2 regions of the Phyllobacterium sp. TAF24 genome follow, and region 2 is predicted to be linked to the other one. Evidence: predicted binding sites of a transcription regulator. Region 2 holds the regulator's gene; the other holds the start of a gene.

Region 1 (5,265 bases), on a different contig from region 2:
TCGAGCCGAATTCCATCCAGCCGCGATGGCGGGCACGGTCAACCGCATTATCGGGGTGCAGGTGCGGCTCACCCTCGGTCTCTTCGATATATTCGGCAATAACCGAGCTTTCGAACAGGATGGCCTCGCTGCTATCATCCTGTTCCACTTTCAGCAACGGCACCTTGCCGAGCGGTGAAATCTTGAGAAACCACTCAGGCTTGTTGTTGAGATCGATATAGATTTTCTCAAAAGGCACGCCCTTTTCCGCAAGCGCGATTGCCGCGCGCTGCACATAGGGGCAAAGGAGATGGCTGATCAGGGTAAGCTTCTTGGTCATGGTGTTTCTCCTGAATCGTTGTTGCTGGAAAAGCAAAGGGGCGGCCATATGAACGGCCACCCCTGAAATTTACGCGGTGCGGGCTGATTTCAGCGCCTTGCCCCACCAGACCAGCTGGTCCAGCTGGTTGGTGGCTGCTTCGTTCAGATGGCCGTAGTCGCTGAGCTTCTTTTCGCCTTTGACGACAGTCAGATATTCAGGGAAGGAGATATGAATGCCTGTCTTGACCGAAGCGGCACTCATTTCCACGAAAATCACCCGAAGATGTTCGATAGCGCGCGCGCCACCAACGCCGCCATAACCGACAAAGCCGACCGGCTTGTGAATGAAATCGCCAAGATCGATGGCGTTCTTCAGAACGGCTGTCGGGCCGTGGTTGTATTCAGCCACTGTGAAGACATAAGCATCGAATTCACGCAGCTTCTTCTTCCAGCGCTCGGCCGTTTCCGACTGCTCGGTGGTGGCGCGTTCTTCGCCGAAGAACGCCATCGGATAGTCGATGAGGTCAAGAATCTCGACTTCGACATCCCCGCGTGCGCCGGCAACTTCGGCGATCCATTTCGCCGGGAACTCGGCAAAGCGGCCAATCCGCGTACTGCCAACGATGACACCGATTTTCAGTTTCGTCATATTCAGAATTCCTCAGGTTTTTTCTATGGTAACTATTGGTTACTGGCGCTATATAAGTGACTGTTGAAAATACCCGCAAGGAGGCACTTTTTTGAAACCGAAGCACTTTCAAGTAACCTCTGCCTGTACGGCGGTGAATCACATTCTGGCCCGTGTCGGAGACAAATGGACCGTGCTGGTTATCAACTATCTGGGCAATGGTTCAATGCGCTTTAATGAGTTGAAGCGAACCATTAACGGTATTTCGCAAAAGATGCTTACCAGCACATTGCGTGGCCTTGAGCGTGATGGCTTTGTCACCCGCACTGTCTATCCAACCATTCCGCCACGCGTCGATTATGAACTGACGGAGCTTGGACGCGAATTGCTCGTGCCGGTTCGGGGACTGGCAGACTTTGCCATTCAGAACGAACACCGTATTGCCAATGCGCGTGCCCGGTTCGATTCTGGACATGGGGTTGAAATTGCCGCCAGCTTCGCTGAAGCGGCCGAATAGATAATTTTCTTGTGTCCTTGCGATCAGCCGTTGGCTGGCGCCATGTTCACGCAACAAAAAAGGCGGGCCGAAGCCCGCCTTTTCCGTATGTATCAGCGTTGGACTGATTAGAAGTCCATACCGCCCATGCCGCCCATTCCGCCGCCTGGCATCTGTGGAGCGCCGCCATTGTCCTTCTTAGGAGCTTCGGCAATCATGGCTTCGGTGGTGACGAGAAGGCCAGCAACCGATGCAGCATCCTGCAGGGCTGTGCGAACAACCTTGACTGGATCGACAATGCCGAGAGCGATCAGATCGCCATATTCGCCATTGGCTGCATTGTAGCCGTAGGTTTCCTTCTTGTTGTCAAGGATCTTGCCAATAACGATGGAAGCTTCGTCACCTGCGTTTGTTGCGATCTGGCGAGCCGGAGCCTGCAGAGCACGACGAACGATGTTGATGCCAGCGTCCTGATCGGAGTTTGCACCCTTGAGCGTCAGGTTTGCCGAAGCGCGGAGCAGGGCAACGCCACCGCCAGGAACGATGCCTTCTTCAACAGCAGCGCGTGTTGCGTTGAGAGCGTCGTCAACGCGGTCCTTCTTTTCCTTCACTTCAACTTCCGTAGCACCGCCAACGCGGATAACGGCAACACCGCCAGCGAGCTTGGCAAGACGTTCCTGCAGCTTCTCACGGTCGTAGTCGGAAGTGGTTTCATCGATCTGCTGCTTGATCTGGCCGACGCGGGCGTTGATTTCGCCCTTCTTGCCATGACCGTCAACGATCGTGGTGTTTTCCTTGGTGATCGACACCTTCTTGGCGCGGCCGAGCATGTCGAGCGTAACGCTTTCGAGCTTGATGCCGAGATCTTCGGAAATAACCTGACCACCGGTGAGGATCGCGATGTCTTCCAGCATGGCCTTGCGGCGATCGCCGAAGCCAGGAGCCTTGACAGCAGCAATCTTCAGGCCGCCGCGCAGCTTGTTGACGACGAGCGTAGCAAGAGCTTCGCCTTCTACGTCTTCAGAAATGATGACGAGTGGCTTGGAGGTCTGAACAACTGCTTCGAGTACAGGCAGAAGAGCCTGAAGGTTCGAAAGCTTCTTCTCGTGGAGAAGGATGTAGGCGTCTTCGAGGTCAGCAACCATCTTTTCAGGGTTGGTGACGAAGTATGGGCTAAGGTAGCCGCGGTCGAACTGCATGCCTTCAACGACTTCAAGCTCGGTCTCAGCGGTCTTGGCTTCTTCAACGGTGATAACACCCTCGTTGCCGACCTTCTGCATTGCCTTGGCAATCATTTCGCCGATTTCAGTCTCGCCATTGGCAGAGATCGTGCCAACCTGCGCAACTTCTTCCGAAGTCTTGATCTTCTTGGCGCTCTTGCCGAGCTGCTTGACAACTTCTGCAACAGCAAGATSGATGCCGCGCTTCAGATCCATCGGGTTCATGCCGGCAGCAACAGCTTTGCCACCTTCCTGAACGATAGCCTGAGCCAGAACAGTAGCGGTCGTGGTGCCGTCACCGGCAATGTCGTTCGTCTTCGAAGCGACTTCACGAACCATCTGCGCGCCCATGTTTTCGAACTTGTCTTCAAGTTCGATTTCCTTGGCAACAGTTACGCCGTCCTTGGTGATGCGCGGAGCGCCGAAGGACTTGTCGATAACAACATTGCGGCCTTTCGGGCCGAGCGTTACCTTGACAGCGTCAGCAAGGATGTTGACACCGCGCAGCATGCGCTCGCGCGCGTCGCGGCCGAATTTTACTTCTTTGGAAGCCATTTTATCTCTCCTGGGATTGAACCCGGTTTGATCGAAATTCGTTGGTTTAAAGGCAGTGTCGGCTGATTAGCCGAGGATGCCCAGAATGTCGGATTCTTTCATGATCAGCAGGTCTTCGCCGCCGATCTTGACTTCCGTGCCGGACCACTTGCCGAACAGGATGTGGTCGCCAGCCTTGACATCGAGCGGGATGAGCTTGCCAGCTTCGTCACGAGCGCCAGTGCCTACGGAGACGATTTCGCCTTCCTGTGGCTTTTCCTTGGCAGTATCCGGAATGATGATGCCGCCTGCAGTCTTTGCTTCGGATTCGATCCGGCGTACTACGACGCGGTCGTGAAGCGGGCGGAACTTGGTCTTGGCCATGGTTAGAACCCTTGATGTTGGTGTCAAAACAGTGAAGCGAACGAATGATCATTCGCGTTATTAGCACTCGCCATTGATGAGTGCTAACTGGGCTCGGAGATAGTGGGAGGTCTTGGAAGAGTCAAGGGAGAGGTTGGCCAATTTTTTTGGCGAAGTGGTAAAAACCACGCGGTTACAGGTCCTCGGACCAGCATAAAAATCATTCCATAGAATTGTGAACCAATGATGACGCCGGGGTGTTCAGGCCGCCTGGCGGGCAGCTGCATCCTTGGCAGCTTCCGACCGCAGATGCGTGTCGCCCCAGATCTTGAGCGCGGAGATAATCGGCTCAAGACTGCGACCGTGTTCCGTCAATGAATATTCGACCTTGGGCGGCACCTGCGCATAGACCTTGCGTGTGATGAAGCCATCGGCTTCCAGTTCGCGCAGCTGATTGGTCAGCATCCGCTGGGTGACACTATTCAGATGGCGGCGGATTTCGTTGAAACGCAATGTGCCGGACATGAGATGGTAAAGGATCATTCCCTTCCATTTGCCGCCGATCAGATTGAGCGTTCCCTCGACGGGGCAACCCGGAGCGCAATCAAAATTCGTATGGCGTACACGCGGCATCACGGTATCCTTTATGACACTATATGCAATTTATGTGCATTCTTGCACTTATCAAACATAGCGCGCATTTGAACAGCGTCAACTTATCTGGAGAATGCCGATGCGTGCCGTTGCCTATTACGAACCACAGCCAATCACTGCGGATACATCCCTTGTCGACATTGATCTGCCCAAGCCCGAAGCAAAGGGGCGCGATCTTCTGGTCGAAGTGAATGCCGTATCGGTCAATCCGGTGGATACGAAAATCCGTGCAGGTGTGAAGCCGGAAGCGGGCCAGCCCAAGGTCCTTGGCTGGGATGCTGCAGGCATTGTCACCGCCGTGGGACCGGATGTGCAGCACTTCAACGTCGGTGATGAAGTATTCTATGCGGGGGCGGTGGATCGTTCGGGAACTAATGTCGAGTTTCATCTGATCGATGAGCGTATTGCCGGAAAGAAGCCGAAATCTCTCGATTTCAGTGCCGCCGCTGCTTTGCCACTAACATCCATTACAGCGTGGGAAATGCTGTTTGACCGCATGCAGATCAAAACCCCGGTTGTGGGTGCAACCAATGCCATCCTTATTATTGGCGGTGCCGGTGGTGTCGGTTCCATTGCGGTCCAACTTGTCCGAAAACTGACCAACCTGACTGTCATCGCCACAGCTTCACGCCCGGAGACGAAGAAATGGGTTGAGGAATTGGGTGCCCATCATGTGATTGACCACTCGAAGCCGATTGCCGCGCAGGTAGAAGCACTCGGCCTCGGTGCGCCCGCCTTTGTTTTTTCGACAACAAACTCCGATGATCATCGCATGGAGATTGCCACGCTGATAGCGCCGCAGGGCCGATTTGGACTGATCGATGATCCCAAAACCTATGACATCATGCCCTTTAAATGGAAAAGCATTTCCATCCATTGGGAAGTGATGTTCACGCGCTCGCGCTACAACACTGTCGATGTTGAGGAGCAGCACAATCTGCTCAACAAGGTCTCGGAACTGGTCGATGCCGGTACAATCCGCACGACGCTTGCCGACGATCTCGGTAAGATTTCCGCAGCCAATCTGAAGAAGGCCCACGCCTTGATCGAAAGTGGACGAGCCCGCGGCA
Region 2 (5,265 bases):
CCCGGTCCATGATTTTCGTAACGCCCGATGGCGAGCGTTCGATGAACACGTATCTTGGTGCCTGCGTCGAGCTTGGACCGGAAGATGTGGAAAGTTCAAAAGTGTCGGAAGCCAAGGTGACCTATTTCGAAGGTTATCTCTGGGACCCGCCCCGGGCCAAGGAAGCCATCCGCCTCTCGGCAAAAATTGCCCATGAGCACAAGCGTGAAGTATCGATGACGCTATCAGATCCGTTCTGTGTCGATCGTTATCGCGAGGAATTCCTCGATCTGATGCGTTCCGGCACGGTTGATATCGTCTTCGCCAACGAGGCGGAACTCAAATCGCTGTATCAGACCGACGATTTCGAAAAGGGTCTCAATGCGATCCGCAGGGATTGCAAACTGGCCGCCATCACGCGTTCCGAAAAGGGCTCGGTTGTTGTTTCGAAGGATGAAACTGTCGCGGTTCCTGCTATCGAGATTGCCGAACTGGTCGATACGACAGGCGCTGGCGATCTCTACGCGTCGGGTTTTCTGTTCGGCTATACCAATGGCCGGTCATTGACCGATTGCGCGAAACTGGGTTCGCTGACAGCCGGTCTTGTCATCCAGCAGATTGGCCCGCGTCCCGCACAAAACCTGAAGATTGCTGCGCAGCAGGCCGGATTACTCTGACCGCACAATGCCGTCACGCTTGAGTTCTTCAGGCGTGCGGCCCGGTTTATGATAGTTGGGTAGCGTCCAGCCAAAATACAGCGCGCCGCCACGCACCGTGAAAGCGGTGAGGGCGGCGAGCAGTGCCGAAACCTCCGGCCCTGCCGAAAGTCCAAGGAGGATCGTATAGGCGGCCGAACCGGCAAGCGCTGCCGTTACGTAAATCTCGCGCCGCATCAGCACAGATGGTTCCCCCGATACAATATCGCGCAGTACGCCGCCAAATGTGGCCGTTAGAATACCGGTGACAACGGCAATCGCCGGATCAAATCCAAGTGCCAACCCCTTGGCTGCACCCATGACGCTGTAGGCGGCAAGTCCGAGCGCATCAAGCCAGAGCAAAAGCCGGTAACGCGATTCCAGCAGATTGGCGGAGAAATAGACAAGGACAGCGGCTGCGGCGCAGACGAGGATATAGCCGGGCTCTCTCACCCAAAAGACCGGAACCCCGAGAATGAGATCACGCAAGGTTCCACCGCCAATGCCTGTTACCGCAGCCAGAAACACAAAGGCGATGATATCAAGCTGGCGGCGTGAGGCGGCAAGACCGCCCGTGGCAGCAAAGACAAAAACGCCCGCATAATTGAATATCTGGATCAATGTCATCGACCGCTCCCCCTTTTACCAGAGGTAGAACACGGCCAATCCGGACGGTAAATAGCGAAATGAAAAAGGCCAGACACCGTTACCGGTATCTGGCCCTTTTTTACATGAAGGCGCTTTGATTATGCGTCTTTTTCAGCCTGTGGATTGATAGGGCCCGGCTCCGCCTGACCTTCGCCTGTAGCTTGCTTGGGGCCGCCCTTGGAAACGCCGACCAGTGCCGGGCGTAACATGCGGTCGCCAATGACAAACCCGCTTTGCGCCACCTGCAGCACCGTGTTATGCGGCACGTCGGTGTTGGGGATTTCATACATGGCCTGATGGAAATTCGGGTCGAAACGCTGGCCCTGTGGTTCGATCTTCTTTACGCCATGGCGTTCCAGCGCCGACATCATCGAACGCTCGGTGAGTTCCACGCCCTCGGCGAGGGTTTTGAAACCCGCATCGCCATTGGCAAGTGCGTCGGCCGGAATGGCTTCGAGCGTGCGCTTCAGATTGTCGGAAACCGACAGCATGTCGCGGGCAAAGTTTGCAACCGAATAGGAACGTGCGTCATGCACGTCGCGTGCTGTACGCTTGCGCAGGTTTTCCATGTCAGCGGCTAGCCGCAGCAACTGGTCCCTCAGATCGCCGTTTTCGGCGCGCAATGCGTCCAGTTCGGCGCTGCTGATGGCTTGCGCCTCGTCTTCCTCTTCCTGCGCCATGGCGTATTCTTCCGCCTTGCGTGATTTCAGAAAATCATCGGCGGCACGCTTCAGCGCATCACGGTCGCGCGGATTCTTCAGATCGCGCTGATCGAGATCGGGTGCGTCATGATGTTTCTTTTCTTCAGTCATCTATCCTGTCCGTTCATAAATCCAATCTGCGCTGGATATCGAGGTTTAGGCCATGAAAATCAAGTGCAAATGCCCTGAGCAGGGCAAGTTCACGCAGCAGAATGGTACAATCGGAGCTAACGCAACAGTCTTGAGACGAGTTGTGCCGTATAATCCACCATGGGAACAATCCGCGCATAGTTAAGCCGCGTTGGACCGATAACGCCGAGTGCGCCGATAACCCGCTGCTCCGAGTCGCGATAGGGGGCGATAACCAGCGATGAACCCGAAAGCGAGAACAGCTTGTTCTCCGAGCCGATGAAAATACGCACTCCCGAGCCCGCTTCTGCCAGATCAAGCAGCTGTATCGTGCCTTCCTTGGTTTCAAGGTCATCAAAGAGATGACGCAGGCGGTCAAGGTCAGCCTCAGCATTGATCGAATCGAGCAGATTGCCGCGTCCGCGCACAATCAGCCGTGGCGGTTGTCCGCCGCCTGCTCCACCCCAGACTGCCAGCCCTTCTTCGACCAGATGCTGTGATAGTGCATCGAGCGCCTGCTGGGTCTCGTCCTTCAGGCGTGCGATTTCGGCGCGCGCTTCGGTGATGGTGCGGCCTTGAATATGGGCATTGAGGAAGTTCGACGCTTCAATCAATTGGGAGGGGGTGACGCCAGGCGGCAGATCGATCACCCGGTTTTCGATATCGCCGCTCTGCGTAACCAGCACCGCCAGCGCCTTTGTTGGCTCGAGCCGCACGAATTCGATGTGCTTGAGCGCGCCTTCCGCTTTCGTTGCCAGAACAAGACCCGCACCGCGCGACATGCCGGAAAGGAGTTGGCTGGCTTGCGTCAAAACATTCTCGGTTGATTGGGCATCACCACCCGCCCGAACCTGTGCCTCGATGGAATTGCGCTCGTCCGAGGAAAGGTCGCCGACTTCCATGAAGGCATCGACAAAGAATCGCAGGCCGAGCTGCGTCGGCAGACGTCCAGCCGAGATATGCGGCGCATAGACGAGGCCGAGATGCTCCAGATCACTCATAACATTGCGGATTGTCGCAGGCGAAAGCGCAACCGGTAATATCCGCGACAGATTGCGCGACCCAACCGGTTCGCCATCGCCAAGATAGCTCTCGACAATGCGCCGAAAGATATCTCGCGATCGCTGGTCTAGCGATTGCAATGGTTCGGGAGTGACTGCCCTGTTCATTCTGTGTAACGCCCTTGTTTCCTGTCAGGGAATATAGGCATTGTCGGTCCAATCATCAAAGCTTTTGCTGCATGGTTCCATTTAAGCGTCCATTGCTCTAAAAGGCCGGACAAACATATTTTCAAGAGGTCATTCCATGCGTCCTTCCAAACGAGCCCCAGACGAAATGCGCGCCATTTCCTTCGAGCGCGGTGTTTCCAAACATGCTGAAGGCTCGTGCCTGGTCAAGTTTGGCGATACGCACGTTCTGTGCACCGCCAGCCTTGAGGAAAAGGTCCCGGGCTGGATGCGCAACACCGGCAAGGGCTGGGTAACAGCTGAATATGGCATGTTGCCACGCTCCACCGGCGACCGCATGCGCCGCGAGGCCTCATCCGGCAAGCAGGGTGGTCGTACTTTAGAAATCCAGCGGCTGATCGCCCGTTCGCTGCGCGCTGTAGTGGACCTGCAGGCGTTGGGCGAAGTGCAGATCACCGTCGATTGTGATGTCATTCAGGCCGATGGCGGTACGCGCACCGCTGCTATCACCGGCGGTTGGGTTGCCTTGCATGAATGCCTGCGCTGGATGGAAACCCGCCAGATGCTCAAGGTCGAAAAAGTGCTGAAGGATCATGTCGCGGCGATTTCCTGCGGTATTTCCAACGGTACGCCGGTTATCGATCTCGATTATGCCGAGGATTCAACGGCACAGACCGATGCCAACTTCGTCATGACCGGCAAGGGTGGTATTGTGGAAGTGCAGGGAACGGCGGAAGGCGAGCCATTCTCGCAGGAAGAACTGCTGGCATTGATGGATCTTGCCCGCAACGGCATTACCCGTCTGGTTTCCCTGCAGAAAATGGCGGTCGCCTAAACGGAAAACATCATGCAGCCATCGGGTATTCTGGAAACTGCACTTTATGTGACCGATATCGAATTGGCTGCACGGTTTTATACGGACGTGCTTGGACTGGAAGTCATTCTGCGCGCGGGCAATGAATCGGTATTCTTTCGCTGCGGTGCCGGTGTGCTGATCCTGTTTGATGCGGACAAGCTGCTGGAAAGACCCAAAGGCGGGCTGCCTATCCCCGCCCATGGTGCCAAGGGTCCGGGTCATGTCTGTTTTCGCTCAACGCGGGATGAAATTTCCAGCTGGAAATCCCATCTTGAGGCCAATGGCGTTACCATCGAAAGTGAATTTGACTGGCCAAACGGCGCCCGCTCCCTTTATTTCCGCGACCCTTCCGGAAACTCGATAGAATTTGCCGAACCGGCTTTATGGAACCCGAAATGAGAACACTCGAAAAAGGCAAGCTGCTCGTTGCCAGTCATAACAAGGGCAAGATTCAGGAAATGATCGACCTGCTCGGTCCCTTCGGTTTCGAAGTGGTATCTGCCGGTGATCTTGGTCTGCCGGAGCCGGATGAAACCGGCACCACCTTTGAAGAAAATGCTTACATCAAGGCTTTTGCGGCAGCCAAGGCGACGGGCCTTGTTGCTCTCTCCGATGACTCAGGCCTTTGTGTTGATGCGCTGAACGGCGACCCCGGCGTCTACACCGCCAATTGGGCCGAACTGCCAGATGGTAAGCGCGATTTCGCCCATGGGATGCAGAAAGTTGAATCCGCCTTGCAGGAAAAGGGCGTCACCAACCCTCAGGATCGGGGCGGGCGCTTTGTTTCGGTCATCTGCCTTGCATGGCCTGATGGCGAAGCCAATTACTATCGCGGCGAGGTGGAGGGCGAGATTGTCTGGCCGCCGCGCGGCACAGCCGGTTTCGGTTTCGATCCGGTGTTCAAGCCACAAGGCTATGATGCCACTTTCGGCGAAATGACTGCCGAGCAGAAACACGGCTGGAAGCCCGGCGAAGCCGATGCGCTATCGCACCGCGCCCGAGCCTTCCAGCATTTTGCCCGCGATTGTCTGGGCGCGTAATGACAAATCCGGTGCGTGGCCAGGAAAATG

The links. The regulator HrcA, encoded in region 2, represses chaperone genes, less so after heat shock. The targets are predictions, from matches to a motif close to GTTAGCACTCNCNNNNNGNGAGTGCTAAC.
Region 1: groES (co-chaperone GroES) is a predicted target of HrcA. The motif match lies at 3,622-3,650, and genes of this name have one in related genera.

The regions. Positions count from the first base shown of each region.
Region 1 is NZ_JBFRDN010000001.1:215,755-221,019, reverse strand. It holds gene AB4Y96_RS01070 (glutathione S-transferase family protein) at 1-319, opposite strand, end outside; gene AB4Y96_RS01065 (NADPH-dependent FMN reductase) at 389-949, opposite strand; gene AB4Y96_RS01060 (winged helix-turn-helix transcriptional regulator) at 1,041-1,445, shown strand; gene groL (chaperonin GroEL) at 1,553-3,199, opposite strand; gene groES (co-chaperone GroES) at 3,266-3,562, opposite strand; gene AB4Y96_RS01045 (winged helix-turn-helix transcriptional regulator) at 3,803-4,174, opposite strand; gene AB4Y96_RS01040 (zinc-binding alcohol dehydrogenase family protein) at 4,275-5,265, shown strand, end outside.
Region 2 is NZ_JBFRDN010000023.1:10,477-15,741, reverse strand. It holds gene AB4Y96_RS18600 (adenosine kinase) at 1-656, shown strand, start outside; gene AB4Y96_RS18595 (trimeric intracellular cation channel family protein) at 648-1,301, opposite strand; gene grpE (nucleotide exchange factor GrpE) at 1,421-2,134, opposite strand; gene hrcA (heat-inducible transcriptional repressor HrcA) at 2,251-3,321, opposite strand; gene rph (ribonuclease PH) at 3,458-4,174, shown strand; gene AB4Y96_RS18575 (VOC family protein) at 4,187-4,594, shown strand; gene rdgB (RdgB/HAM1 family non-canonical purine NTP pyrophosphatase) at 4,591-5,235, shown strand; gene hemW (radical SAM family heme chaperone HemW) at 5,235-5,265, shown strand, end outside.